Regions from separate parts of the Arthrobacter sp. UYCu511 genome, predicted to be linked through region 1. Evidence: riboswitches for the same ligand, from Rfam matches in the RefSeq annotation. Region 1 holds a riboswitch; each other region holds the start of a gene.
The links. Region 1 has a riboswitch for S-adenosylmethionine ahead of ABIB48_RS04955 (DUF1737 domain-containing protein). Riboswitches for the same ligand answer to the same signal wherever they lie in the genome.

Region 1 (9,627 bases):
GGCTGGCCCTTGTCGGCGCCGGCGCCATGATCAGCCTGACCCCGGGCGCAGGCGCCATCAACACCATGTCCAACGCTCTCACCTCTGGGTTCCGGCGCTCCTTTTGGGGCATCCTTGGCCAGCAAGTGGCGCTTGTTATCCATGTGATAGTTGTTGCCGCCGGCGTGGGCATCATCGTCTCCAGCTCGCCGTTCCTGTTCTTGCTGATCCGCTACGTGGGTGCGGCCTACTTGGTTTATCTGGGTATCAGGAAACTGCTGGCGAAGGCTGAGACGGCCGACGCCGGGGACGTACCTGCCGCTGTTGAGCACGGGTTCTCGATGTTCCGCCGCGGGCTGTGGGTCAATCTCCTGAACCCAAAGGCGATCGTCTTCTTCTTGGCGTTCATGCCACAATTCATCCGCCCCTCCGAACCACTGCTGGCCCAATATGTCATTCTGACCGCCACGGTGGTGGTGATTGACATCATCGTGATGTGGTTTGTCTTTGCCGCAGGCGCCAAACAGCTCAAACACCTGACCACCAGCGAGCGCGGTCAACTCATCCTCAACAGGATCTTCGGCATCCTCTTCATCGGCGTGGGCGTGGCACTGGCGCTGGCGTAGCAGCCACCGCGCCCGCACCCCGCTTCCGCACCCCGCTTCCGCGCCCGGCTCCCCCTTCCGCTACCGCCCCCCCCCCACTTCGGCGCCCTTACGACGGGGCGCATAAGTGGGGGGCGGTAGCGCAGACGGCCACCTGTAGCCGCAGTAGCGCCGATAGACTGGCACCATGACCAACCCCTACCGGATCATTACCGTTTGCACCGGCAATATCTGCCGCTCCCCCATGGCTGAGTTCATGCTGGCGCATGCGGCAGCGGAGGCCATGCTGGACGTGGAAGTAGATTCCGCAGGGACCAGTGCGTGGGAAATTGGAAACCCGATCGATCCGAGGGCCAAGAATGTCCTGGCCAAGCACGGCATCACCGCAACGGAGCATGTCGCTCGCACGTTCAACCCCGCCTGGTTCGTCAGCCGGGACCTCATCCTTGCCCTGGACACGGACCACTACGACGCGCTGGCGGCACTGGCCCCCGACGACGCGGCCGCTGCCAAGGTGCACATGCTCCGCTCCTTCGATCCCGAAGCCGCCCACTTGCCAACCGAACAGCAGGGCATTTACGACCCCTGGTACGGAAACGCGCGCGACTTTGACGAAAGCGCGAACCTGATCTCCGCCGCGATCCCCGGCATCCTGGCCCTGGTCCGCGCCCGTGCCTAAGCCCGTCATCATTGCCGTGGACGGGCGATCCGGCGCCGGCAAAACCACCCTTGCCGTGGAACTGGCCACCTTGTTGCGACGCCACCGCAGCATCTCCCTCTTTCATCTTGAAGACATCTACCCCGGCTGGGACGGACTGGCCGGCGGCGTGGAACGCTATATTGAAACTGTCCTGGAGCCCCTGCATTCCGGGAAACCCGCTACATGGACGGCATGGGATTGGGAGGCCAAGCACGACGGCGCCTCCCGCACCACCGAGCTTGCCCCGGTGGTTCTTGTAGAGGGTGTGGGATCTTCCCATGGCAGGGCCAGGGATTTCCTGGACGCCGTCATTTGGGTGGATACGCCCTCCCCCACCAGGAAGAAGCGTGCGCTGGAGCGCGACGGCGAGACCTACGCCCCATTTTGGGATCTTTGGGCTGAGCAGGAGGACCGCCTCCTCGATGACAGTCACCGCCCACAGCTTGCCGATGTGATTGTGGACGGAAGTAATGGTGTGGCCAACGCCCTCGAGGGTGTCTTAACGGCGCTGACCCAGTTACCCAAGCTGGAACACGTGCTCTCCCCGGAACTGGCAGGCCGGCGTGGCCTGGAGTTCTCCGCCGTCAGGATCGAAGGGCTGCCACCTGCCCAGCAGCTGTTCCATTCGCTGTATGGGGCGGCAGAACACGCCATCTGGCTGGATAGTTCAATAGCTGAGACAGGCGGGGCGGCGCAGCCGGCTGGGACAATCAAGCTGGCACGAGATCCTGGGGAGTTCTCGGCAGCAGCCCGTTCCCGCTTTTCCATCATGGCGGATGATTCAGGTTGTTTTGGCCAGCTAGCCCACCACCAGGGCGGGCTGACAACTCTTTCCGCGGGTCAGGTGAGTGCTCATATCAGTGGACAGTTTTTCCCTTGGTTGGACTCGTCGTGGGGGCGCAAGGCCGTGCGCGCTCCGGCTGACTATCCAGGTGACTTTACTTTGGGTTGGCTGGGGTATTTGGGCTACGGTCTCGGCGATCCGGACGGCGTCCAGGCTGCCCCTGCACCTCCGAAAACTGCCGGGCCAAATGACGGGCTACCTACCGGTCCGGATGCTGGGTTGTCTACTGGGCCGGATTCCATTGCTGATGCTGCGCTGATATTCGCAGGCCGCGCCGTGGTTCTTGACCACTGGCAGAACTGCCTCTATGTCCTGACGCTGACAGGCGCCCAGCAGCCCTCGTCACAGCGGGAAGCGCAAGAATTCTTGGAGACCGTCCGCGCAGTTCACGCAGCAGCGCTGGAGAGCCCAGCAGCCCAAACGGAGCAAACCCTCTCGAAAGTGACGCCTGAACCTCAACAGGCACCACAGCAGGCACCACATGGGAAAGCGCCGAAATTCACTAGCAGGGACGGCGAACGCAGCTATAAGAACAAGATCGCGGCGGCACAAGCCCAGATCCGCGACGGCAACTCCTACGAGGTTTGCCTGACAACCACGCTGGAGGCAAACATGCCGGAACGGCTGGATCACTGGGCCACCTACCAGGCTCTGCGCAAGCGCAGCCCGGCCCCGTTCGCAGCGTTCCTCCGGCTCGGTCCGCTGAGCATTGCCAGCACTTCCCCTGAACGTTTCCTGCGCATTGATGCGGCGGGGCTGATGCGTGCCGAGCCTATCAAGGGCACCCGACGGCGTGATCCGGACCCTGCGCTGGATGCCGCGCTCAGGGAGGATTTGGCGTCATCACCCAAGGATCGGGCCGAGAACGTGATGATCGTGGACCTGCTGCGCAATGATCTTTCGCGCTTTGCTGTCCCGGCTTCACTGAGGGTTCCGCGGCTGTGCGCTATTGAAAGTTACGCCACGGTGCACCAGATGGTCAGTACCATCGAGGCGCGGCTGGCCCCGGGCAGTTCGCGAGCCCAAGCAGTGGCTGCCGCATTTCCGGCCGGGTCCATGACGGGTGCGCCGAAGATCAGCACCATGGCCATTTTAAGCCGCCTCGAAGCCGGCCCGCGCGGCGTCTATTCCGGCGCTATCGGCTATTTTTCCCTCAATGCTGCTACTGATTTATCGGTGGTTATCCGCACGCTGGTCCTCCAAGACCTGGACGACGGCGGCACGCACCTTTCGCTGGGGATCGGCGGCGCCATCACGGCAGACTCTGATGACGAGGCGGAGTGGCAGGAGATTCAGGCCAAGGCTCACGGGGTTTTATCCACGCTGGGAGCCGATTTCCCGCGGTAGGCAGCACGGGGCGTTGCCTACTGCAAAGTAGCGGTTAGGCGGGCCACGTTGTCCACATAACGGGCCAGAATTGGGCGTGTGAGCCACTCTTCCAAATGCAGCTCACGTGACATGGAGCGGTAGTGGTCTTCAACAGCGTGCATTTGTTCAACCACTGCGCGGTCGATCATCATGACAGTGACTTCAAGGTTCAGTGAGAAGCTGCGCATGTCCATGTTGGAGGAGCCAATCACGGCAACGTCGTAGTCCACGGTGAAGTGCTTGGCATGGAGCACTAGTGGTTTGGGGTAAAGAAAAATGCGCACCCCGGCCCGCAAGAGCGCCTCGTAATAGGAGCGTTGAGCGTGGTGGACCAGAAACTGGTCACCCACCTCGGAGACGAAGAGTTCCACTTTAATACCGCGTTGCGCTGCGGTGGTGATGGCATAGAGAAGGGAATCATCCGGAACAAAATAGGGGCTGGAGATGGTGATCTGTTTTTCTGCCGAATACAGCAAAGTGTTGAAAAGGCGAAGATTGTTCTCAGTAACAAATCCCGGCCCGCTGGGCACCACCTGGCAGAGGGCTCCACCTTCAAACGTGTCCCAATGGTATGCAGCCATTTGAGATTCAAGATTTTCTTCGGTTTCCGAGGACCAATCAGTGGCGAACATGACGTTCAGGGTGCCAACAATGGGGCCTTCCAAACGTGTCATGAGTTCTACCCACTGACGGCCAACCTTGACGTTACGTTTTTTTCGATAGGAGGGCTCAATGACGTTTTGTGAACCCGTGAAACCCACCCGGCCATCCACCACCAGAATCTTGCGGTGGTTGCGCAGATCCGGCCTGCGCCATTGGCCTTTGACAGGCAGCAGTGGCAGCATGCGCCGCCACTGGATTTTGCTCGCCTTGAGCCGGCGGATCATCCCCAGATAGCCGGGTACCCGCAGTGACCCAATGTGGTCAAAAAGTACCCGCACCCGGACTCCGCGTTCAGCCGCAGCTTCCAGCTCCTGGAACAACCTGTTCGTGCTGGCATCTGAACTCATGATGTAAAACTCGGCGTTGACGTAGTCGGTGGCTTGGCTGATTTCATCGGCCATAAGATCCAAGGACTCCTGGTATCCCTTAATCAGACGGACAGTATTGCCACCAATGGCCGGGAAAAACCCCAGATTCTGGTTCAATTCAATGGCCGATTTAACCCAGGCCGGCCCATCATATTCGGGCACCAAAGACGCAATGCCCTTAGTGCCTTCCATGATGCGCTGGTTGACGGCGTCTTGCTTCTCACGCCGTCGCCGGGAAAGCCGAAAATTGCCGAACATGAGGAAAAGGAGCAACCCTACATAGGGCAGGAAGAAGATGCACAGCAGCCACGCCATGGCAGTAGTGGGGCGCCGGTTTCCCGGAATCACACCCAAAACAACCACTCGGATGCCAAAATCCACCAGTACAATCAGCGCAGACAGCCAGACACTGCCTGTGGGCAGGCTAAACGCCGTCCAAATCACGCATGCCTCCTAGCTAAACCGGCTTTTCAGCCGCGAGTGACAATAGCCTAACGGCTCTTTCGCACAGGCCCACTCGCAACGCTGGCCGTGTGACGTGCGCCAGCTGTGACTTGCTGTGCTCGGGTGAGGTGCTGCGGCTATGCTGAGCATAATTTGAACTTCCCGAAGTGAGGATGTAGCGCCATGAGCAGCTCAAACAATCCAACCGTCAGCATGGACGTTTTTGCCTTAGATCCGCAAAAAATCACGGAGAAGGCAGTAAAGGGTTTGCGCCTAGCCTTTGCCATTAGCGGCGTTGCGGCCTTGGTTCTCGGTATTATCCTGCTGTTGTGGCCCACCAAGACTCTGGCTGTGGTGGCCGTAATCTTAGGCATCAACTTCCTCATCACTGGTGGTATCAAGGTAGCTGTTGGCATCTTTAGCCACAGCCTTTCCGCCGGGATGCGGATCCTGGATGTTCTCTTGGGCCTGTTCGTGATGGTTGCCGGCATCATCGCCCTGCGTAACTCGGCCGCGACGGGCGAGCTCCTGCTGGTATTCACCGTCATCATGATCGGCATCGGCTGGATTATTGAAGGCATCATCGCCATGGCCGAAGCCGGCAAGGGCCCCACCCGCACCTGGGCCATCGTGTTCGGCGCCATCAGCGTGGTAGCCGGCATCACGGTGCTCGCTGTTCCCGTCTGGACCGCACAATGGCTGTTGCTGATAACAGCCATCATGCTGATCATCTTGGGTGTGGTGGGCCTGGTCCGTGCCTTCACCTTCGGCAAGTCCCTCACACGCTAGTACGACTGCGAGGGACCCAGACCGAGGCACGAGGGCAGGGAGCGGGTGGGGATAAGATCTCAGTCATGACAACTCTGGTTTTCTTGGACCCCGCCCACCCGGCCGGCCGCGTTGCAGACGCCACCGTTCCCAACATTCTGGTTACGGATCAGGGGCTCACCCGCGGTGACGGGATCTTTGAATCCATGCTCGCTATTGATGGGGAGCCACGCAAAATCCGGGCTCATTTAGATCGCCTTGCCGTCTCGGCCAGCACCATGGACCTACTCATCCCTGACGCCGGGGTGTGGCAGGCGGCAATTACGACGGCGCTCACAGCTTATGCTGCCGGGGCACCAGAGGATTCCGCAGACCACGGTGCAAGCAACGAATCTCGCCAGTGCGTGGTTCGCCTTATCGCTACCCGAGGCCCCGAGGGCGCCAACTCCCCCACAGCGTGGGTCACGGTCAGCCCGGTGTCCGCCTCGTTGGCTGCCCAGCGGGAGAAGGGCTTGGCCGTGCTCTTGTTGGAGCGTGGCTATGACAGCGATATTGCAGCCCGTGCCCCTTGGCTTTTGATGGGCGCCAAAACACTCTCCTACGCCGTGAACATGGCCGCACTTCGGCACGCACACCACCAGGGCGCGGATGACGTGATCTTCACCAGCGGTGACGGGCTCGTGTTGGAAGGGCCCACATCGTCAGTTCTTCTAGCACACGTTAGTGACGATTCCGGCGTACCGCTCAAGCGGCTCATCACCCCGCATTTGGACACCGGGATACTGCCCGGCACCACGCAGGGCGCACTGTTCGCAGCTGCGCAGGAAGCCGGGTGGGAGCTGGGTTACGGTCCACTAACACCTGCCGATCTGCTGGATGCCGACGCCGTGTGGCTCATTTCCAGCCTGCGGCTACTGGCGCCCGTGACCACCATTGACGGGAAGGAAATCGGCACGGCCGCCATCCGAGCCGAGCTTACGGCGGAACTATCGGCGCTCCTGGCCACCACGTTGTAAACACATCAGTTCGACTGACCGCTGGGCACAGGCCTAACAAGCGGGCGGAGCTTGTTGCCCAGAAGAATCAGCACCGCGCTGGCGATCAGGAAGGCTACCGCGATCCCCACACAACTGAGCAGCACGGCGCCGTAGCCCCCGTTGCCGGGGTTCAAGAAGGGATAGGCGTACCAGTCCGTGGCGGCGCCCCGAATCAGGGAATAGGCCAAATATGCCAGCGGAAACAGCACTGCAACACCCAACCGGGTCAGCGGGATGGGCCGGCGCGGCGGTTGGATCAACCAATCCGCGACAACCGCAATGGGCATGATGTAGTGCAGCCAGGTATTGATCCAGGGCAGGAGCGCGCCGAGATCCACCTCGCGCAACAGGGCGGTGAACACGATCCCCACCAGGGCCATGCACACCACCGATACGCACCGCAGAACCTGCCAAGCCGGGCCCAGCTCCTTCCCGCGCCAGGTCAGTACTGACTCCGTGAGCAGGACGGCGGCGGCAAGAATATTGGACAGGTTCGTGAAGTAGCTGAAGAAGTTCAACACGTTGAAACCGTGGCTCAGGTGAATGCCAAATTGGATGCCCACTGCCACAAGAGTGAACGCGCCGAAGAGAAACCGTAGTGCCGCCAACAATCGCCGAGTTGTCATGGGTTTCATCATGTCATGGACGCGGCAGAGATATCAGGTCCGTCCCGCCACCATGTGAACGGATATCTGGGTGTCGCCGTCATGTTTGTGCACACTGGCAGGTTCTTCACCGGACCCGGCACGTGGTGTGCTACTTTCAAGGTGAGTAATGAGTGCCAGCGTTAAGCCCTGACTTGCTGGCCGGCAACCCTCTTTCCGGCGGGGTGCCTCAGGTGACTACTCGGCAAACCAGCTACCTAGGCTGGCGTTTGCAAGCGTGAACTTTCCTTGTGGTGCGGGCTCAAGAGCGGACATTTACAACCAACTCTTCGTCAACTGCCACCAGCTCCCGTTTGCAACGCGCAGCCATTTGCAATGAGGAGAGAACCATGACCGCGGACGAATCCCCCCTGGCCTACCGGCTCATCACCGGCCCTGATGACCGCTCTTTTTGCGAGCGCATTTCCACCGCCCTTGCCGACGGCTATGTGCTGCACGGCGGCCCCGCCCTCACCTACAACGGCACCAGCGTCATTTGCGCGCAGGCCGTGATTCTTCCGCAGGCCGTGGCCAGCAGCGATGCCGCCGTCGCCACTGCCGTGGATGATCTCGACGCCGAACTTGAGTTTGATGGCGAGGGCATCGCATGAGCTACGCGGGAGATGTGAGCCCGGGCGCAGCCTGGGAAGCTGTAGCCGCGGGGGCAACACTCGTGGATGTACGGACAGCGGGCGAATGGGCACACATTGGCGTCCCCGACACCTCAACGCTGAAATCAGAACCGGTTTTTATCCAGTGGAATCTCGCCGCGGGCGCCCGCAACCCTGATTTTCTGGCAGAGCTGGCGGCAGCAGTACCCCCGGAAAAGCAGCTGATAGTGCTGTGCCGCTCCGGTGCCCGCTCTATTGCCGCCGCCGAAGCAGCCACAGCCGCCGGGTACACCGCCTACAACGTACTTGAAGGCTTTGAAGGAGAAACTGATCCCTACGGAGATCGGATTCTCAACGGCTGGAAGAACCGCAACCTCCCCTGGCGCTAAGGAAATATCATTGAGCAACTTTAATGAGCACGCAGCCACTTGGGGGCAGGACACCCAGGCGGTACGCGGCGGGCTTGACCGCAGCAATTTTCAAGAAACCTCCGAAGCCCTCTTTTTGAACTCCGGATTTGTCTACGAATCGGCGGAAGCTGCCGAGCAGGCGTTCACGGGCGAGGTGGACCGCTTCGTGTATTCGCGCTACGGCAACCCGAGCGTGGCAACCTTCCAGGAACGGCTGCGGCTGTTGGAAGGAAAAGAGGCGTGCTTTGCGACGGCGTCGGGCATGTCAGCCGTATTCACCGCCTTGGGTGCCTTATTAGCAGCCGGGGACCGAGTGGTGGCAGCACGGTCCCTGTTCGGCTCCTGCTTTGTGATTCTGAATGAGCTGCTGCCGCGGTGGGGTGTGGAGACCGTATTTGTTGACGGGCCGGAACTGGATCAGTGGCGCGAGGCCTTATCGGTGCCCACCACGGCCGTTTTCTTCGAGTCACCGTCGAACCCCATGCAGGAAATCATTGACGTGGCAGCTGTGTGCGATCTAGCTCATACCGCTGGCGCGCAGGTGGTGGCCGACAACGTCTTCGCAACTCCCTTGTTGCAGCGTTGCGGCGATTTCGGCGCGGACATCATCGTCTATTCGGGCACCAAGCACATTGATGGCCAGGGCCGGGTGTTGGGTGGCGCAATCCTCGGCACCAAGGAGTTCATCGAAGGGCCCGTCAAGAACCTGATGCGCCACACGGGCCCGGCGCTCTCCGCGTTCAACGCATGGGTGCTCACCAAGGGCCTGGAAACCATGAATCTGCGGGTTACACACTCGTGCAGCAATGCCTTGGCACTCGGAGAATTCCTTGAAGCCCAACCGCAGGTGGCACGCGTGCTGTACCCGCATCTGCCGTCCCACCCGCAGTATGATTTGGCCAAAAAGCAAATGAAGGCCGGAGGCACGGTGCTGACATTTGAGCTGGCTCAGCCAGTGTCGGGTACTCGCAAGGATGCCGCGTTTGCGCTGCTGAACGCGCTGTCCGTGATCGATATTTCCAATAACTTAGGGGATGCGAAGTCTCTCATCACTCATCCGGCCACAACCACGCACCGTGCCATGGGGCCCGAGGGGCGCGCCGCGATCGGTCTCAGCGACGGGTTCTTGCGCCTGTCGGTGGGATTGGAGGATGTGGATGATTTGAAGCTGGATCTCGCGGTGGCC
Region 2 (9,627 bases), on a different contig from region 1:
CCCATTTTGGGCAGCAGCAGATTCGTGGCCAGCTGCGCGGCCACAATTAGCGTGCCAATCATGGGCAGAAAACCGATACCCGCTTGTATGGGCGAATAATGCAGGGACGTTTGCACGTAGTAGGTCACGAAGAGGAAGATCCCAAACATGCCGGCACCGGCAATCAGGACAGAGATGAAAGCGGCGCCGCGGTTACGGTCCAGCACAATCTTCAGTGGCAAGAGGGGGTGGACGGCCCGGCGCTGCCAGAGCACAAAAATACATAAAAGCACTGCGGCACCCACAAGCATGCCCCAAGTCAGCGGCGAACCCCAGCCGTGGGTTTCAGCGTTGGAAAAGCCGTAAACAATGGAGAAAAGACCGGCTGAGACGAGGATGGTGCCGGGCAAATCCAGCTTGGGCCGGGGTCCCCCGCCGCGGGATTTATCAATGAAAATACTCGCCATGATCACGGCGAAGAAGGCAATGACAACATTGATGTACAAGTTCCAGCGCCAGTTCAAATCTTCCGTGACAAAGCCACCCACAAGAAGCCCAACGGCGCCTCCGGCACCAGCAATGGCTCCGAAGACTCCAAAAGCACGCGAACGTTCCTTGGGAATGGTGAACGTGGTGGTCAAAACTGCCAGCGCAGTGGGGGCCAGCATTGCGCCCAGCGCTCCCTGGAGGGAACGGGCAAAAATGAGCATCCCGAAGCTAGTTGAAGCGCCACCGAGAGCAGAAGCCGAAGCGAAGCCAACCAGCCCAATGAGGAACATCCGTTTGCGGCCCACCAGATCAGATAACCGCCCACCCAAGAGCAGCAAGCTGCCAAAAGCGAGCGTGTAGGCCGTGATAACCCATTGACGTTCACCGTCGCTGAAGCCCAGATCATGTTGGGCGGAGGGCAGCGCAATGTTAACCACCGTAGTGTCAAGAACCACCATGAGCTGAGCCAGGGCCACGGTGCCTAGGGTCCACCACCGCCGGTTCGAGTGGAGCGCGGTAGCGCTGCCTCCGGTGATGGTGCTTTGCAGGTGTGCCATAGCCGCCACAGTAGAGGAAAAGAATGCGCACAGGGATCCTTTTTCTCTGCGAGTTCGCACTGAAAACACGTTCTGTTCATCCCGGGAGTCAAACGGCGTATCTACCAGCTTTCACGGATAGGATGAGTACGGCAACTATCTCAGCTGCCGTACTCGGAAGAGGTGTCTCGTGCCGGTCCTATTCGCGTCCGTTGCAGCGGTCAGTAGCGCCGCTTCTTCATCGTCCTCCTTCAATATCCAACCGTTTTTTGTGCTGATAATAGTGGGCATTGCTCTCTTAAGTACCTTCATCAAGGCTGCCGCCCGCAAGCGGAACAACAAACAAAACAACAATCAGTACCCTAATAATCAGCACACCCCGAATTCCGCCGGCAGAACGGGCGTTGCCCACCCGCAAATGAACGCCCCTTACGTGGGCACCTTGCTCAATGGTGTTCCGATGCGCAACTATGACACTGCGCACGGGCACCAAACCACCGGATTCGCCAACGAGCGCATGAAGGCCGAGGCAGAGCTGAAACGCCAACTCGATGCCTTGGATGCAGCCCGCCGCAATGGCCAGGTCACCGCCGAACAATACGCGGTGCACCGCGAGGCCATCTTCAAGAACTTCTAGCACTTCAAGAACAAAAAAGTTGCTGGTCTCCCTGAACGGGGGACCAACAACTTTTTTTATGCCACTTAGACTTTGAGCTACTGGGCCCTGAACAGGGATGCCGCTAGCAGGTCACCCACCGCGGCCACTTCGGTCAAGAAACCGTCATGTCCAATGGGTGAATCAATGCTGGCAACCACAACATTTCCAGGCAGCGCTGCCGCGAGCTCCTCCGATTGGGTGGGGAAATACAACCTGTCGCTGTTGACCGCAGCCACCATGAATTCCACCCCTGAGGCCACTTTCAAGGCCTGTTCCAGGCTCCCCCGGCCACGGCTCGCATCGTGACTCATGAGCGCTTCGGTAATGACAATGTAACTATTCGCGTCAAAACGGCCCACCAACTTGTGCGCCTGGTGGTCCAGATAGCTCTCGATCTGGAACTGTCCCCCCACCTCCGGGGCGAGCCGCACGTGGCTAATGGTGCCGCCGTCGTCCTGGGATTTACGGCCAAACCGTTGACCCATTTCAGGCTCAGACCTGTAGGTGATGTGCGCGATCCGCCGGGCCAGTCCCAGACCTGTGGTGGGGGCAGCGCCGTCGTAATAGTCGCCGCCAACAAAATGCGGATCCTGCCGGATGGCCAGCACCTGGGCCTGGGCGAAGGCAATTTGCTCGGCCGTGCTGGAGGCACAGGAAGCGACGACGGCGCAGCGGCGCACCTTTTCGGGGTACATGAGCGCCCACTCCAGTGCACGGGCACCGCCCATGGAACCGCCAATGACCGCATGCCACGAGGTGACGCCCAGGCGCGACGACAACCGGGCCTCGGCCTCGACAGAATCACGGATGGTGATGAAGGGGAACCGGGAACCGTAGGGTTTGCCGTCCTCCGCAATACTGGAGGGGCCGGTGGTTCCGTAACAGCCGCCCAGCATGTTGGCGCACACCACAAAGTACTTGTTGGTGTCAATAACGGCGCCGGGGCCAACGAGGCCTTCCCACCAACCATCTTCCTCGGACTCGCCTCTGCTGACGTGCGTGCTTCCGGTCAAGGCATGTTGGATCAGCACGGCATTGTCACCGGCGGCGTTCAATGTCCCCCAGCATTCAAAAGCCATGGTCACCGAGGGCAGCACGCCCCCGGCCTCTAGGGGAAGGGCGCCGATCTCGATCGAGCGCAACACACCTCCGCCTTGTCCCACAGCTGCACAGAAGTCCTCACCAACAGGTTGCGCCGCGGCAGCAGCGAACCCCGAGGACAACAAGCCCTTATCCACAGCCCGTCCCACGCGGATCACGCCGATTTTGCGGCGCGGAACCCGGCTTCAAGGTCAGCGATGATGTCTGCAACATTTTCCAAACCCACCGACAAGCGCACCAGACCCGGCCGTACACCTGCGGCCAGTTGCTGCTCCGGCGTGAGCTGGGCGTGGGTGGTGGAAGCGGGGTGGATGACGAGGGAACGCACATCACCTAAGTTAGCCACCAGCGAGTGCAGCTCTAGGCCGTCAACAAAACGCTTGCCAGCCTCGAGCCCTCCCAAGATGTCAAAACCGATGATGGCACCAGTGCCGTTGGGGCCGTACTTGCGACCGCGCTCAAACCAAGGGCTGGAGGGAATGCCCGCGTAGGCCACAGCCTCCACGTTTTCATTTCCTTCCAGCCACTGTGCCACCGTGACGGCGTTGCTGACGTGCCGTTCCACGCGCAGGCTCAGCGTCTCGATGCCCTGAGCGATCAGGAAGGCGTTGAACGGGGAAATTGCTGCTCCCAGGTCACGCAGCAACTGCACACGAGCCTTGAGAATGTAAGCGAGATTGGCACCTAGTGCGCAGCCCACACCCAAGTCACGGGCATAGACCAGACCGTTGTAGCTTTCATCCGGGGTGTTGAAGCCGGGGAACTTCTCCGGGTTTGCAGCGAAATCAAACTTGCCGCCGTCAACTATTACCCCGCCAATGGCCGTACCGTGCCCGCCGAGGTACTTGGTGGCGGAGTGGATGACAATGTCCGCACCCCATTCCAGCGGGCGGATCAGGTACGGGGTGGCCAGAGTATTGTCCACAATCAGCGGCACACCGGCCTCGTGGGCAATCGCGCTGATGTTTTCCAGGTCAAGGACGTCCTGGCGCGGGTTGGAGACCGTCTCGCCGAAGAAGGCCTTGGTATTGGGCTGCACGGCGGCACGCCACTGATCCAGGTTATCGGGATCGGCAACGAAGGTGACCTCAATGCCGAGCTTCTTCAGCGTGTGGGCCAGCAGGTTGAACGTGCCACCGTACACGCTGGGGCTGGAGACAATATGGTCCCCGGACTCGGCAATGTTCAAGATGGCGAACGTGGTGGCGGCCTGCCCCGAGGCCAGCATCAGCGCACCAACGCCGCCTTCAAGGCTCGCGATGCGGTCTTCAACAACGGACGTGGTGGGATTGCCCAGGCGCGTGTAGATGGGCTCCAACTCGGTCAACGCGAAGCGGGCGGCAGCGCTCTCTGCGGACGGGAAGACGAAAGACGTGGTCTGATAAATGGGGAGGGCACGGGCGCCGGTGGTGGCGTCGGGCTCCTGACCTACGTGGATCTGACGGGTTTCAAATGACCAACCGTTGCTCATGGTTGTTTCCTTCACACTAGAGGCCTACGGCAAAGGCCCTCCACCGCGCCATGCGGGAAGGGCCTGAACGGATATGGCCCGCGCTTGCACCTCAAACCGGATGGTTCGGTGCCAGGTCTTCACCCGGGGCACCCCGCCGCGGAAGGAGGGTTGCCGGTCAGCAAGCCGGGGCTATTCGCTGACACTCATGACCTGCCTCCAGTGTGAAAGAATGCCCAAGATTTCGCAAGAATATGACGAGTTTATGACTTTTTGCGAATATTTGCGTGGAATTTGCGCAAGAGAGAGCTTTAGGGCGAATTAGTCACTGATATTGGAGAGATTTTTCCCCCTGCACGGCGCCCGGCAGGGTTTCGGGTGTAGATCGGGATCATTTTCCACTGGCTTGACCGGGCTGGCCGGTAAGCGAGTGATTACTTTCCTAGGCCTGCGCGGCGCAGGGCTTCTGCCATGGCTGTACTGGCTGTGTTGGTGGTATTAGCCGTATTGGTGGAGGTGCCCGTCCCTCTATCCCGGGGCTGCCCGCCTTGGCGGCCCTGCGATCCCGGATTCCCCTGCCGGCGCTGGCCGCTAGCTCCACTCTTCGGAGCCGGGCCGCCACTCTTGGCCGCCGGGTTGCCACTTTGGGGCGCACTGCGCGCAGGTGAGGGACCTCCTAACGCGCGGGAGCCGGCGTCGGGCTTGGCGTTCCTCTCCCCGGCTTGATCATCAAGGCGCAGCGTCAAGGAGATGCGTTTGCGCTCGGGCTCAACTTCTAGAACCTTCACCCGCACCACTTGACCGGATTTAACCACGGTGTGCGGGTCCGAAACGAAGCTGTTGCTCATGGCTGAGACGTGGACCAGCCCGTCCTGGTGGACACCAATATCGACGAAGGCTCCGAAGGCGGCCACGTTCGACACGGTGCCTTCTAGAATCATGCCGGGGCGCAGATCGGTGATCTTCTCAATGCCCTCAGCAAAGGTGGCAGTCTCAAAACGGGGCCGGGGATCACGGCCAGGCTTTTGCAACTCGGAGATGATGTCAGCAACCGTGGGCAGACCAAAGTCACCGTCCACGAAGTCGGCCGGGTTCACGCCACCCACGGCCCCAACGCCTCCGGCAATATCGTGGGCCCCTGCACCCACTGCAGCGAGGATTTTACGTGCCACACCGTACGCTTCAGGGTGCACACTGGAGGCATCCAGCGGCTCCGCTCCCCCGGTGATCCGCAGGAACCCGGCACACTGCTCAAAAGCCTTGGGCCCCAACCGCGCCACCTTGAGCAGTTCGCGCCGCTTGCTGAAGGGCCCGTGCTGGTTCCTGTGAGCCACAATATTCTCGCTCAACAAGGGACCCACTCCGGCCACCCTCGCCAACAACGCAGGTGAAGCAGTATTCAGGTCCACCCCCACGGCGTTGACACAGTCTTCTACGACGGCGTCGAGGGAGCGGTCCAGCTTGGCCGGCGTCAGATCATGCTGATACTGCCCCACCCCAATGGATTTGGGTTCGATCTTGACCAGTTCGGCCAGCGGGTCCTGTAGCCGGCGAGCAATCGAGACAGCGCCGCGCAAAGACACATCCATGCCAGGCAGTTCGGCACTAGCCAAGGCGGACGCCGAATAGACGGACGCGCCAGCTTCGGAGACCACCAGCTTGGTGACCTTTCGCTCGGGATTGATCCGCTTGAGCTCAGCCACAAGTTCAGTGGCCAACCTGTCAGTTTCACGGCTCGCCGTGCCGTTGCCAATAGCAATCAACTCAACGTCATACCTTTGCGCCAGTGATACCAGGGTTGCCAGGGATTCGTTCCAGCGATTTACCGGTGCGTGCGGGTAAATGGTATCCGTTGCCGCTACTTTGCCGGTCCCGTCCACGAGCGCCACCTTGGTACCTGTGCGCAGGCCCGGATCAAGGCCCAAGGTGGAGCGGTTTCCGGCCGGGGCGGCGAGCAGAACATCGCGCAGGTTTGCAGCAAAGACCCGCACTGATTCCTCTTCTGCACTCTGGAACAAGCGCACGCGCAGGTCCACCGAGAGGCGGGTCAGGATGCGTGTGCGCCACGCCAGCTTGGCACTGGTCACGAGCCAGGAGTCGGCAGCGCGGCCGGATTCGGCAATGCCAAGTGAGTGGGCCACGGCGTTTTCATACTTGGCGCGGGCCTGCACTTGAGCGTCTGCATCGCGGGTATCACCCTCTGCCAAATCCAGTGAGAGCACACCCTCTTTTTCACCGCGCAACAGGGCCAATACCCGGTGGCTGGGCAGGGTGTGCGGCGGCTGTGCGAAGTCAAAATAGTCCTTGAACTTCTCCCCGTCGGAGCTCTTGCCCGCCTTGACGGAGGACCGCAGCCGGCCAGTTTTCCAGAGCCGTTCACGCAGCTCGCCCACCAAAACCGCGTCCTGACCAGCACGTTCAATCAGGATGGCTCGGGCGCCGGCAAGCGCGTCATCGGCTGTGTCCACACCGCGTCCGGCATCCACGAAGGCGTCAGCCTCTACGGCCGGGAACTTTGAGGGGTCCGCCAGCAGCGCGTCGAGCAAAGGCTCCAGACCCGCTTCCCTAGGCGTATCCGCCTTGGTCTTGCGGGTGGATTTGTACGGCAGGTACAGATCCTCCAGCTCCGATTTTGTGGCGGCAGTCTCCACCGATCGGCGCAGCACCGCGCTAAGTTTGCCCAGCCCGTGGATGGTCTCCAGCACCACCATGCGGCGGGCCTCTAGCTCACGCAGATAACGCAGCCGCTCCTCCAGATCACGCAATTGCGTGTCATCGAGGGTCCCGGTGACTTCTTTTCGGTACCGGGCAATAAAGGGCACGCTCGCGCCGTCGTCCATCAAGCCAATGGCAGCCCGCACTTGGGCGGCGCGCACACCCAACTCGGCGGCAATGGCGGTGGCTATACGCTCGGCCACGGTTGCGGCGGTGGGCAGATTCAAGGGTGCATCAGTCTCAGTCACCTTATCAATTCTGCCCCACCGGCAGAGTTCGCGCAGCACCCCAACATCAGACGTCCCATGTGACTTAGGTAACGCTAAGTCGAGCGGAATGGAACAAAGTGCCAAGATGAACTCATGCGAATGGATCATGTTTCTTACGCCAGTGAATCAGATGGATTGGCTGCCACCACGGAGCGAATCGCGACAGCCCTCGGGGTCACCGCGGTGAAGGGCGGAATACACCCGCGCTTCGGCACCCGCAATATGATCATCCCCCTGACCGATCACCATTATTTGGAAATTGTCGAGTGCCTCAACCACCCGGCCTCGGATAAGGCCCCCTTTGGACAGGCTGTCAAGGCCCGCTCCGCAGCAGGTGGTGGCTGGATGGGTTGGTGCGTCGCCGTTGACGACCTAGCCCCCTTTGAGGATCGACTGGGACGCAGCGCGGTCCCGGGCAACCGCAAATTCCCCGACGGCCAGGAACTTATCTGGCAACAGATCGGCATCAAGGGCCTGATTGCCGACCCCCAAGTCCCCTACATGCTCAAATGGGAGGGCGACCCCACCTTGCACCCTTCCCAGGCCCGTGCCGCCACCGTGCGGTTGTCCTCCTTGACCATTGCCGGCAGCGCCGAACGCGTCACAGAATGGCTCGGCGAACCCGTCGAGGCCCCTCTGGAAGACGTCGCTGTGGAATGGATCGCCCCGCGCGGCACCCCCGGCATCATGTCCGTCACCTTTGAAACGGCTAACGGCCAGGTCACCATCTAGCACTCTCACCATCAAGCACTAAGCCAGCAGGGCCCATCCTCCAGTGAGGGTGGGCCCTGCTGGCGTTTCTCAGTTCGCCCGGCGTACCCACGCGTACCCGGCGCACGGTCCACGGTCCTCGGCGCGCCCACGCGTACCCGGCGCACAGTGCACACAGCACGCCGGGCAGAAAACATCAGCCGCCGAAGCCCAGTGCCGGGCCCAGCGTGAAGGCCGCAATGTCCACCAGCGCGTGGGCTATCACCAACGGCGCTACTCGGCCCCACTTTTTATAAACCCAGCCAAAGAGCAGGCCCATGGCAAAGTTGCCAATGAACGGGCCGAAGCCTTGATAGAGGTGATAGCTTCCCCGCAGCAATGCCGCCAGGAAGATGGCAGCCCACCAGCTTAGCCCAATCTTTGTCAACCTCCCCAGCAGGTAGCCGTTGAGAATCACTTCCTCCAGCACCCCGGCCCGGATGGCTGAGAGGATCAGTACAGGGATAGTCCACCAGTACTGATTCAGGGCGCTGGGGATGATCTCGGTGGTGATGCCCATGGCCCGGCCAGCCGCATACAGCCCTAACGATGGCACCCCAATGATGACCAGCAAGCCCAGCGCACCCAGCGCATCACGGAACGGGTGCCGCCAATCGAGCCCGATCTTTTTGAACACTGACTTGCCCGGCTCGGCCAGCAGATAAAACACCAGCATGACCGGCACCAGGGCAAAGAAGATGCCAAGAATCTGGTACGTAAAGTCAAAGAACTCGCGGTTGCTTTGGACAGTATTCAAGGTAGAAGTGCCTTGGGCTATGGGTGCCCGGCTCATTTTGTCCAGCAACGAGACCACCGAGTACACGGCCGACTGCCCCAGTGAGAGTCCCAGGACCAGCAATACTTCAATGATCAGCCGGCGCCGGGACTTACTCCCCCACTCCGCACCCCCAGCAAAATCCGCACCCCCAGCAAAATCAGGGCTTCCCACAAGTCCAGCGCCCCCGGCACGTGAGGGGGTTGGGGCTGGGACAAAAGGGCCGCCGTCGGAAGCGGGAAGTACGGGACGCTGTTCACTCATATACGTAATGATGCACGGCCCAGAGCATTTGTGCACCCGGACCGCACCCCGGCTGGGATAGGGTCAGCAGATGGGTGCTCCTCGTCAAATCATCATGGTCCGTCACGGCCAGTCGGCGGCTAATGTGGACCAGAGCATTTACAACCGGCTGCCGGATTACCGGATCCCATTGACGGAGCTGGGCGTGGCCCAGGCGAAGGCAACCGGTGAGCATGTGCGCCGGCAATTGGATGGCCAAAAAGTGCGCGTCTATGTCTCACCGTATCTGCGTGCCCATCAAACCCTTGAAGCCATGAATTTGGGGGACCTCGTAGAGACCGTCATGGAAGAGCCGCGGTTGCGGGAGCAGGATTGGGCAAATTTCCAGAACCCCGCAGAGATTGCCGACCAAAAGGAACTCCGCAACGCCTACGGTCACTTCTTCTACCGCTTTCGGGAAGGCGAATCGGGCTCAGATGTTTATGACAGGGTCTCCTCCTTCATGGAAACCCTCTTCCGCCACTGGGCCCGCCCCGACTACGCTCCCAACACGTTACTGGTCACGCACGGGCTGACCATGCGGCTATTTTGCATGCGTTGGTTCCACTGGTCGGTGGAGTATTTTGAGTCACTGAACAATCCCTCCAACGCCGAAACTCGCA
Region 3 (9,627 bases), 140 kb from region 1:
TAATCTTCCATACAGCCATGATCGGTGTGCTGGCCGCCATCGCGTTCAGCGGTCTGTTTGGCTACAGCGGCCAACGCGTGCTGGTGGAGGGAGAAACGTTTGTCAATACCCTCACCGGGTACGACACTTTCACTCCTGGAGCCAACTTTGGTGAGGGCCGGTTGAGCCCCTACTCGGCAACACTGGACCGGCTGGTGGTCAAGTACGACCGCTCAACAGAGGCGCACTATGGCCAGCCCCTCGACTTCACCGCAACCTTGAGTGTCAAGGACGGTCCCGGCGCCGAAGCCAAGACCAAGACGTTGAAAGTCAACGAGCCGGTTGCTGTGGGTGGTACCAACCTTTACCTGGTGGGTAACGGTTATGCACCCGTTGTCACCGTCAAGGACGGCGAAGGAAATGTGGCCTTCCAGGGCCCGGTCATCACCATCCCCACCGACGGCGCCTACACCTCACTGATGGTGATCAAGGTTCCGGACGCCAAACCGAAACAGCTGGGCTTTGTTGGCTTCTTCTTGCCCACTGCGGTCTACAACGATGAGGGCGTGGCCTTCGGCTCTGACCCTGACCCTTTCAACCCGGTGCTGAACTTGAACGCCTACACGGGTGATCTCGGCTTGGACAGCGGGGTGCCGCGCAACGTTTTCACCTTGGATACTTCCGGAATGAAGGAGATCAACTCCCGCAACCTAGACGCTGGCGGCATTGTTCTGAAACCAAATCAGAGCTACACGCTCCCCGACGGCAACGGCACCATCAGCTTCGATGGCATCAAACGATTTGCTGCCTTGGATATCCGTCACGACCCGGGTCAGGCCTACGTTCTAGTATTCGCATTGTTGGCGTTGGCGGGCCTCATGGGCTCCTTGTTCTTGAACCGCCGCCGTGTCTGGGTCCGCACGGGTAACCACCCAGACGGGCGCACCATGGTGGAATTTGGTCTGCTGGCTCGCGGCGAGGACCACCGATTGGCCGGAGAATATGCGGCCATCAACAAGGCGCTGCACGCAAAATGGCTGGTGCCAATGGACGCGGCAGGGCAAAATGATGATGATCAGATAATAATCAACGACTCCGCACAGAGCGTCACTGCGGCAAGTAAGGACCAGTAATGCCAGAGATCAATCAAAGCTTCGCCCTGCTGAGCGAGAGGCTCATGCTGCTGGCCGGTCTGGCGTATGCAGTGGCTTTTTGCGCCTATGCGTGGGATCTGTTTACTTTTAGCCAGGCAGCCAAGCGTGGCCTCGCAGCCGACACCCGTGCCACGGCCGTCGCTGCCGGTGTGGAGAAGGACGCCGTCCTGGCCGGTGTGGGTTCAGGTGCGGCTCGCGGTTCCGCAGGCCAGGATCTTGGTGCCGGTCCACAGGACCGCGGTGTGCGTCCCAGCTCCAAGACCCATGCAGGGACTGACGGCGTCACGGCCGGGGACTCCATGCGCTACGGCAAGGAGCGGCGCGTTGTAGCCCGGGTAGCCGTGGCACTGACCATACTGGCCGCCGTGGTTCAGGGCTTTGCTGTGCTCTTCCGCGGGTTGGCGGCAGGGCGTGTGCCGTGGGGCAATATGTATGAATTCTGCACCACTGGCTCTTTTGCTGTGGCCGTAGTATTTTTGCTTGTTCTGACCCGCCGCGATCTGCGGTTCCTGGGGACCTTTGTCATTGGCCTGGTGCTGGTGATGGTGGTGGCCGCGTCCGTGGCGTTCTGGACACCTGTTGGGCACTTGGTTCCGGCACTTCAGAGCTACTGGCTGGTTATTCACGTCTCCATTGCGGTTCTGTCCTCGGCGTTCTTCACCCTCACCTTTGCCATGTCCGTGCTGCAACTCTTCCAGTCTCGGCGCGAGGCCTCTATCGCCTCGGGCAAGCCGGATAAGTTCCACGTCATGCGCCTGGTGCCGAACGCGCTGAGTCTGGAGAACCTTTCTTACCGCATCAACGGCATTGCGTTTGTTGGCTGGACACTGACGCTGATGTTCGGCTCCATCTGGGCCGAAAAGGCATGGGGCCGCTTCTGGGGCTGGGACACCAAGGAAGTCTGGACGTTCGTGATCTGGGTTGTCTACGCCGGTTACCTGCACGCCCGGGCAACCAAGGGCTGGACCGGAACCCGTGCGGCCTGGCTGTCCATTGTTGGCTACCTGTGCGTGGTCTTCAACTTCACTATTGTGAACGTGTACTTCTCCGGCCTGCACTCCTACGCCGGTGTGGGTAGCTAAGACGTTAGCGCCCCCGCGTACAGTTTGATCCTGTGTACTGTTTGACCCCGAATGGTGTGCCACTTCAACAGTGGCGCACCATTTGGCCTTTAACGGTGTGCAGGTTCGGGGCAGGGTCACACGCAGGTGAACTTCAGCGTGAAACTACTTCATGCCGCCTTGGCGGAAGCCGGGCTTGGTGTAGGTGCGGGCCAGTAGTGCCAGCGCTATAGCGGCCACCATGAGGCCAAAATCGCGCAGAGCCACGTCGTAGAAGCCTGAGTAAGTGAGCAGGTTGACGATAATGCCTGCCAGCCAGAGCGCCACAATGTAGGCGGCGTACCGTGGGCGCAGGATCATGGCAATTGCTGCAATGATCTCCACCACGCCAATCGCCATCATGGTGCCGTGGGCGCTGAACGGGGAGACGTTCTCGATCCATGGTGCCAGGTAGTTTTCCCAATGGGTTAAGACATTGAAGAATTTGTCCACGCCCATGATCAGCGGGATGGCGATGAAGCCAACCCACAAGAGCAGGAAAGCCCCATAAGCGGGCTCGGCCTTGACGCGTGCCAGTGTCTGGGAGCTCCAACCACTGGACGGGGCGGGAATTGAATGTGTTGCCATGACTCCTCCATCTAAAAACGTGATCTATGTTTTTAGATTGCGCTTCACGACACAACTTGTCAATAGTCCAGCAAAAGTGGGCCGGGGCAGCTGCCCCGGCCCACGACGTGAAACTTTGGTGTGAAACTACTTCGCGCTGAACTCGCTGGTCAGGGCGGTCAGGGTGCCGGTGTCCACATCTTGCGACGGGCCATTAAGGTAGCGGTCCAGCGAATCATCCATGGCATTGATCCACCGGGTGTGGTGCTTGGTGGCCATGGTGCCGGTGACCACGGATTGGTGAATCATGTCCCGGTAGCCCAGGATGTCGGTTTCCTTGTGGTGCATCCAGTCCTTGAACAGCTGCGAAACGGCGTGCAGATCAAACGGCGGGTAGTCCGTTGCGGCAATGAGCTCACGCAGGTAGTCCGACTGGAAATCCGCTTCGGCATTGTGATCCGCCAAGGCAGCCTGACGTTCCAGCCACAGCTGAATATCTGCCTCGCGCTGGGCTAGAGACGGCAGCTCGATGGCGCCCGTCATGACGTCGCGGGCAAACCATGCCTGCGCGTCAAACATGTTGAACGTGTAGTACTGATCCTGCGCGCCAAGGTAAAACAGGTTGGTGTTCTCCTGCCACACCACGCCCTTGTAGAGATTCCCCGGGTAGAGCACATTCTTGGACGTCAGTGACAGATCGCTGGGCAGGAACGGGTACTTGTGCTGGTATCCGGTGCACAGCACGACGGCGTCAAACTCGCCGCAGGTGCCGTCGGAGAAGTGGGCGATTTTACCCTCGAATTCGGTTACGAGCGGGCGCTCCACAGTGTTCTCGGGCCAGTCGAAGCCCATGGGGTTGCTGCGGTAGCTAAAAGTAATCGAGGCGGCGCCCATCTTGTGGGCCTGCATGCCAATGTCCTCCGCGGAGTAGCTGGCGCCAATCAGCAGCATATTCTTGCCGCTAAAGCGCTCTGCGCCGCGAAAATCGTGGGCGTGCAGGACCTCGCCGGGGAAAGAGCCAATGCCCTTGAACTCGGGGACGGTGGGGGTGGAGAAATGGCCGGAGGAGACCACGAGCTTGTCAAAGACATGATCGGTGGTGACGCCGGTGATCAGGTTCTCCACCGTCAACGTGAATTCCTGTGTGTCCTGGTTGTAGCTGGTGTGCCGGGCAACAGTATTGAACTGGACGTATTTGCGCACATCTGACTTTTCAACACGGCCCTTGATGTAATCGAAGAGGACCTCGCGGGGCGGGAAAGAGGAGATGGCGCGGCCAAAGTGTTCGTCGAAGGAGTAGTCGGAGAATTCCAGGCATTCCTTCGGGCCGTTGGACCACAGGTGGCGGTACATGCTCGAGTGCACGGGTTCACCGTGTTCATCCAAGCCAGTGCGCCAACTGCTGTTCCACTGGCCGCCCCAGTCGCTTTGCTTCTCAAAGCACATGATCTCCGGGATGTCAGCGCCGTTCTGGCTTGCTGAGTCAAAGGCACGCAACTGTGCCATGCCGCTGGGGCCTGCTCCAATGATTCCGACTCGCAATGTCATGCTTTTCTCCTCATTATTTGGATCATTTTGTCCTCGTGTCACCAGACGCTTCGAATCCATAGCTCAACAGCATGAACGGGCGGGCCGTGATCGGCGCTCCCGTGGCGGAGCATCAAGGCGCTAAGTGCGCGGGCGGCAGACTTGCTGCGGCAAAAGACCAGGCGGATGGCCGCCCGTGGTTCTGGCGGAACTTACACGCGGAAGGCGTTGTCCGGAACCTGTGTGAGGTACAAGGAGTGCACCAGGATTCGAAAAGCAGCCTGCTGCAGATCCAAAAAGTGCAGCAAACTTGTTACCTATTGCAACATTTTAGGGATAATAAGTCAAAGCGTACTGATTAGTAAGTACTTCTAATGCTTTGTTTCTGTGGGCTCCGCGAAACGGCAAAGGGTCTGCGCAATCCTTTGATTGTGCAGACCCTTATGGAACGTTGCTTGATGCCTTAAAGCTCTTGTAGCTGGCCGTTCTCCACCATCCACCGGGAGTCCAAGCGCACGTTTTCAAGGAGCCGGCGGTCGTGGGTGACCAGGAGCAGCGTGCCTTCGTAGCTCTCCAGCGCTTCCTCGAGTTGCTCGATGGCTGGCAGGTCCAAATGGTTGGTGGGCTCATCTAGCACCAATACGTTCACGCCGCGGGCCTGCAAAAGTGCCAACGATGCGCGGGTGCGTTCGCCGGGAGAGAGCGCACCCACCGGGCTTGTCACCTGGTCAGCTTTCAGCCCAAACTTAGCCAAAAGGGTACGCACCTCGCCCTGATTCAGTTCCGGCACGAGCGCCTCGAAGCCCTCTCCTAGCGGAGCCTGTTCTGGGAATTGGCTGCGCGCCTGGTCAATCTCCCCGATGGCAACATTCGCGCCCAGGGAGGCAACACCGTCATTCGGGGAAATGCGGCCCAGCAACAGCCGCAACAGGGTGGACTTGCCGGCGCCGTTGGGGCCGGTGATGCCTATGCGTTCTCCAGCGTTCACCTGTGCAGTCACCGGCCCCAGGGTGAAGCTGCCCTGGCGCACCACCGCAGCGTTAAGCGTAGAGACCACGGTGCTTGAGCGGGGTGCTGCGCCAATGCTGAATTGGAGGGCCCACTCCTTGCGTGGCTCCTCAACCTCGTCCAGGCGGGCGATCCGGGACTCCATCTGGCGCACCTTCTGCGCCTGCTTCTCACTGGATTCACTGGCGGCCTTGCGCCGAATCTTGTCATTGTCGGGGGCTTTTTTCATGGCGTTGCGTACACCCTGCGAGCTCCACTCGCGCTGGACTCGGGCGCGCCCCACGAGGTCCGCCTTCTTGTCCGCGAACTCGTCATAGGCTTCGCGGGCGTGGCGCTTTGCAATGGCACGTTCTTCCAAGAAGGAGTCGTAACCGCCGTCATACACGGCCACCTTGTTCTGCGCCTGGTCCAGCTCCACTACGGAGGTGATGGTGCGGGCCAGGAACTCGCGGTCATGCGAGACGAGGACCACGCCGCCGCGCAGACCCCTGACGAACTCTTCCAGCCGGGCCAGTCCCGCCAGGTCCAGATCATTGGTGGGTTCATCCAGAAGTACTATGTCGAAGCGGCTCAGCAGGAGCGCGGCCAACGCCACGCGGGCGGCCTGCCCGCCGGAGAGCCCTGTCATGGGGGTGCTGGGAGTGAGGTCCAAGCCGAGCTCGGCCAGGGTGGCCGGGATGCGTTCATCCACGTCTGCGGCACCGCAGGCGAGCCAGTGGTCCAGGGCTGCGGCGTAGCGGTCATCGTCGGCGCAGTTGCCGGAGCCTAGTGCTTCTGCGGATGATTCCATCTCCTCCGTGGCCTGGGTGCAACCGGTGCGCCGGCCAATGTAGGCGGCGATGCTTTCGCCCTCGATCCGCTCATGTTCCTGCGGCAGCCAGCCGACGAAGGCGTCTTGTGGGGCAGTGCTGACGGTGCCGCCCTGCGGGGTGGTGGCGCCCGCGAGGAGAGCCAAAAGTGTTGACTTGCCGGCACCATTGGCACCCACCACGCCTATGACGTCGCCCGGGGCCACAGTGAAGGAGAGGTTACTGAAAAGGGTGCGGTGTGCGTGGCCTCCGGAAAGGTCCTTCGCGACAAGTGTTGCGCTCATGCATCCATCTTAAGTCGCTTCCTTGCGCCGCCCGGACGTTTTTGTGCTGCCGGGGTCCCGGCGCACCCGCTCCCACCCGTCCCCGCCTTCAACCGCGCCTCCATTGTGCATCTCCCATCGGTCCGTGAGAAAAGGTCGTTTAGAACTGAGTTAAGCGACTTTTTCTCACGGACCGATTCGGGGAAGCCGCCGAAATGTTGCCGTGTGTGACGGCAAGGTTGCTTGAGGCCCTCTGTCAGGGCAATCTAGTGGACAGAATCAAGAGTTCCAGTCAGAGGCCCTGGCCGACTGGACGGCAACCCTCGCAACCATAGTGGGGTGCCCCAGGTGAGGATTCGACGCCGCCGGCAGCTGCCGCGGGCGTAAGTATGGCGCGGTGCCTGGCACTTGCGTTCCCCTGAATGGAGACATCATGACTGAGACCACTGTAACTATTGACGACGCAGCACAGCGATCGGCGCGCCTTGGCGAAGCCGGCGCAGCCTGGGCCAAGCGCATCGGAGCCAGTCCGGACAATGCGAAGCTCACGTACACAGCCGCCGGCGTGGGGGTTGGCTCGGTGGCCACGCGCATCAGCGCCGGCAAACACCAATTCCTCGTCGACGAACCTGCCGCACTTGCTGGGGACGATGCCGCAGCCAGTCCCGTGGAATTCGCACTCGGTGCCGTCATCGCCTGCCAAGTTGTGGTGTACCGCCTCTACGCGGAGCAACTGGGTATCCAGCTCGATGACATCACCATCAAGGCCGAAGGTGATCTGGACGTCCGTGGCTTGTTCGGGATCGATGAGTCAATCCGTCCCGGCTTCAGCGACATCCGCCTAGCCGTAAGCATCACGGGACCTGAATCGCAGGAACGCTACGAAGAGCTCGGCCGCATTGTTGAAGCACGCTGCCCTGTCCAAGACCTGTTAAGCCACACCACGCCTGTCAGCGCAGTCGTCACGAAGGCTTAGACATCACTAAATCCTGAGCAGCGTCAACGCCGAGGACGCCGCACCGCATGTGTTCGAGGATGAAGCCTAACGATTCGACACGGTGGTGCGGCGCAGGCAAGTAGCCCACAACACTCAAGCTGTAGTTTCTTCGGCGACTGCTTGGATGCCGAGAGCCAGCCAGTTCGCACGTGTGGCCAGTGCTGCGCCGTCGGCGTCGCCCGCAGTGGCAAGTTTGATGATGTCCGCATGCGCACTGACCGAATGCTGCGCATCGTGGGAACTGAACCGTTGACGCTCCACTCTCCGCAACAGTGGCATGGCCTGGTCCAGCATGGTTGGCACCATGTCATTTCCGCACGCACCAACGAGAACGGCATGGAACTGGTCATCGGCAGCCAAGGCGGCATCGGCGTCGTTCTTCTTGATGGCGGCGGCAAAGCGCACGTTGGCAGCGGTCATGGTGGCAAGGTCCTGCTCGCTCAGCAGGGGAACTGCCAGCCGCGCCGCCAGCTCGTGCATGGCCGCGACTACCTGCTGCGCATTCACGGTGGAGGCGGCATCAAGCGGGGCGACGATGGTGGCCCGGCCCGGCTGGGCAATAATCAGCCCGGCCCGCTCAAGCCGGAGCAGAGCCTCCCGGATAGGGGTTCGACTCACGCCCAACCATGCCTCTAGCTCCGGATCCCGCAGGCGCTCGCCCGGAGCGAAGGTGCCATTGACGATGGCGTCGCGGATGGAATCGTACACGTCATTACGAAGCAGGGAGCGCTTGTGAATTCCCTGGGGCGGAGGAGTCGGCATGCAACATAGGATATATCGTCCCAGGTGGAGTTTGGCCGCAGCCCCGTCCACGAGTTGGCGCGTCTGAGCAAACATCCCGGCGGCGCGAGGATTTGGGCCAAACGTGAGGATGTCAACAGTGGTCTGGCTTTTGGTGGCAATAAGACCCGCAAACTCGACTACATTGTTCCGGACACCATTGCCCAAGGAGCTGACACGCTCGTCTCCATCAGCGGATATCAGTCGAATCACACCCGTCAGGTGGCGGCAGTGGCTGCAAGCCGGGTGTGAAAGCCCGTCTCGTGCAGGAAAACTGGGTGGACTGACCGGACCCGCTATCCAACCGGGTAGGCAATATTGAGCTTTCGCGCATCATGGGTGCCGACGTCCACCTCGATGCAGCTGGGTTCGACATTGGCATCCGTAGCAGCTGGGAACAAGCCATCAAGGACGTCGAAGATGCCAGGGCAAGCCCTATCCCATCCCGGCAGGCGCCTCCGAACATCACTTGGGCGGGCTGGGCTTTGCTAACTGGGCCTATGAAGTGGAGCAGCAGGAGAAGGAACTAGGTGTCTTCTTCGACACGATTGTGCTCTGCACCGTTACCGCCTCCACCCACGCAGGCATGATCGCTGGATTTGCGGGACAAGACAGGCCGCGGCGCGTCATCGGCATTGACGCCTCAGCCACCATTGAAAAGACTCGCGCTCAGGTGGCCCGGATCGCCCGTCACACAGCTGAGCTGATGGACTTGGACAGGAAGATCCGTGACGACGAGACCACTGTCTTGCAAGGCTGGGCCGGCAACCACTCTGGCATCCCTGTGGAATCCACGCCCGAGGCCATAAAACTCACCGGATCCCTTGAAAGCATGATCATCGACCCTGTGTATGAAGGAAAATCCATGGCTGGGTTGATTGACCTTGTCCGCAGCAAGGACATTCCTTCCAGCAGCAACGTCCTCTACGCGCATTCGGGCGGACAGCTGGCGTTGAATGCCTACAGCGGACTGTTTCGCTAAAGAACATTAGCGGACAGGGTCAGGATTCCTCAGCGCTCGGGGCTTCCCGTTCAGAGCCAGGGGCTTCCGGCCCTGGAATCGGAGCGCCTCTGGCAGGCTCTGCCTCCGCGGCGAGGGCGGTGGCCTGTGCCAGCTCAAAGCGGGCTAGCTTAGTCTGGTAGTGCAGCTGCCGCCTGGCCTCCATGGTCAGCTCCACCCAGTACGCTGCCTCACGGGCGCCGTCGAAAATGGCGATCAGGCCGTGGGGTACGCGTTTTTTGGGCCGGGCGGAGAGCTTGAATTCGAGAGGGGACATGTGGGCGGACTGGGGCTTGCGGAAAATGAGGAACAGGGCTGGTCCCAGCCAAATGAAGTAGCTGAGCAAGGCCAGTAACACCTTGTTGTTCTGCCATGCGGCCACAACAAGCGGGCTGACCACTGCCAACGCCACCACCACCAGCAGTACTGAGGCGTACGCCAGC

Region 2: linked by a shared signal. The riboswitch ahead of ABIB48_RS06640 (bifunctional o-acetylhomoserine/o-acetylserine sulfhydrylase) and the one ahead of ABIB48_RS04955 (DUF1737 domain-containing protein) in region 1 are both predicted to bind S-adenosylmethionine.
Region 3: linked by a shared signal. The riboswitch ahead of ABIB48_RS04305 (OsmC family protein) and the one ahead of ABIB48_RS04955 (DUF1737 domain-containing protein) in region 1 are both predicted to bind S-adenosylmethionine.

The regions. Positions count from the first base shown of each region.
Region 1 covers NZ_JBEPPB010000002.1:358,375-368,001, forward strand. The annotation lists gene ABIB48_RS04920 (LysE family transporter) at 1-605, shown strand, start outside; gene ABIB48_RS04925 (low molecular weight protein-tyrosine-phosphatase) at 772-1,263, shown strand; gene pabB (aminodeoxychorismate synthase component I) at 1,256-3,475, shown strand; gene cls (cardiolipin synthase) at 3,493-4,968, opposite strand; gene ABIB48_RS04940 (HdeD family acid-resistance protein) at 5,155-5,760, shown strand; gene ABIB48_RS04945 (aminodeoxychorismate lyase) at 5,826-6,755, shown strand; gene ABIB48_RS04950 (Pr6Pr family membrane protein) at 6,761-7,402, opposite strand; SAM riboswitch class IV at 7,547-7,665, shown strand; gene ABIB48_RS04955 (DUF1737 domain-containing protein) at 7,771-8,031, shown strand; gene ABIB48_RS04960 (rhodanese-like domain-containing protein) at 8,028-8,420, shown strand; gene ABIB48_RS04965 (O-succinylhomoserine sulfhydrylase) at 8,431-9,627, shown strand, end outside.
Region 2 covers NZ_JBEPPB010000003.1:204,416-214,042, forward strand. The annotation lists gene ABIB48_RS06625 (MFS transporter) at 1-1,025, opposite strand, end outside; gene ABIB48_RS06630 (hypothetical protein) at 1,195-1,641, shown strand; gene metX (homoserine O-acetyltransferase MetX) at 1,719-2,825, opposite strand; gene ABIB48_RS06640 (bifunctional o-acetylhomoserine/o-acetylserine sulfhydrylase) at 2,918-4,234, opposite strand; SAM riboswitch class IV at 4,310-4,427, opposite strand; gene ABIB48_RS06645 (Tex family protein) at 4,648-7,176, opposite strand; gene ABIB48_RS06650 (VOC family protein) at 7,291-7,929, shown strand; gene ABIB48_RS06655 (CPBP family intramembrane glutamic endopeptidase) at 8,105-8,986, opposite strand; gene ABIB48_RS06660 (histidine phosphatase family protein) at 9,057-9,627, shown strand, end outside.
Region 3 covers NZ_JBEPPB010000002.1:215,868-225,494, reverse strand. The annotation lists gene resB (cytochrome c biogenesis protein ResB) at 1-1,112, shown strand, start outside; gene ccsB (c-type cytochrome biogenesis protein CcsB) at 1,112-2,215, shown strand; gene ABIB48_RS04320 (hypothetical protein) at 2,360-2,821, opposite strand; gene ABIB48_RS04315 (trimethylamine monooxygenase) at 2,948-4,348, opposite strand; gene ABIB48_RS04310 (ABC-F family ATP-binding cassette domain-containing protein) at 4,791-6,428, opposite strand; SAM riboswitch class IV at 6,685-6,803, shown strand; gene ABIB48_RS04305 (OsmC family protein) at 6,841-7,383, shown strand; gene ABIB48_RS04300 (GntR family transcriptional regulator) at 7,498-8,166, opposite strand; partial or broken gene ABIB48_RS04295 (1-aminocyclopropane-1-carboxylate deaminase) at 8,179-9,166, shown strand; gene ABIB48_RS04290 (hypothetical protein) at 9,186-9,627, opposite strand, start outside.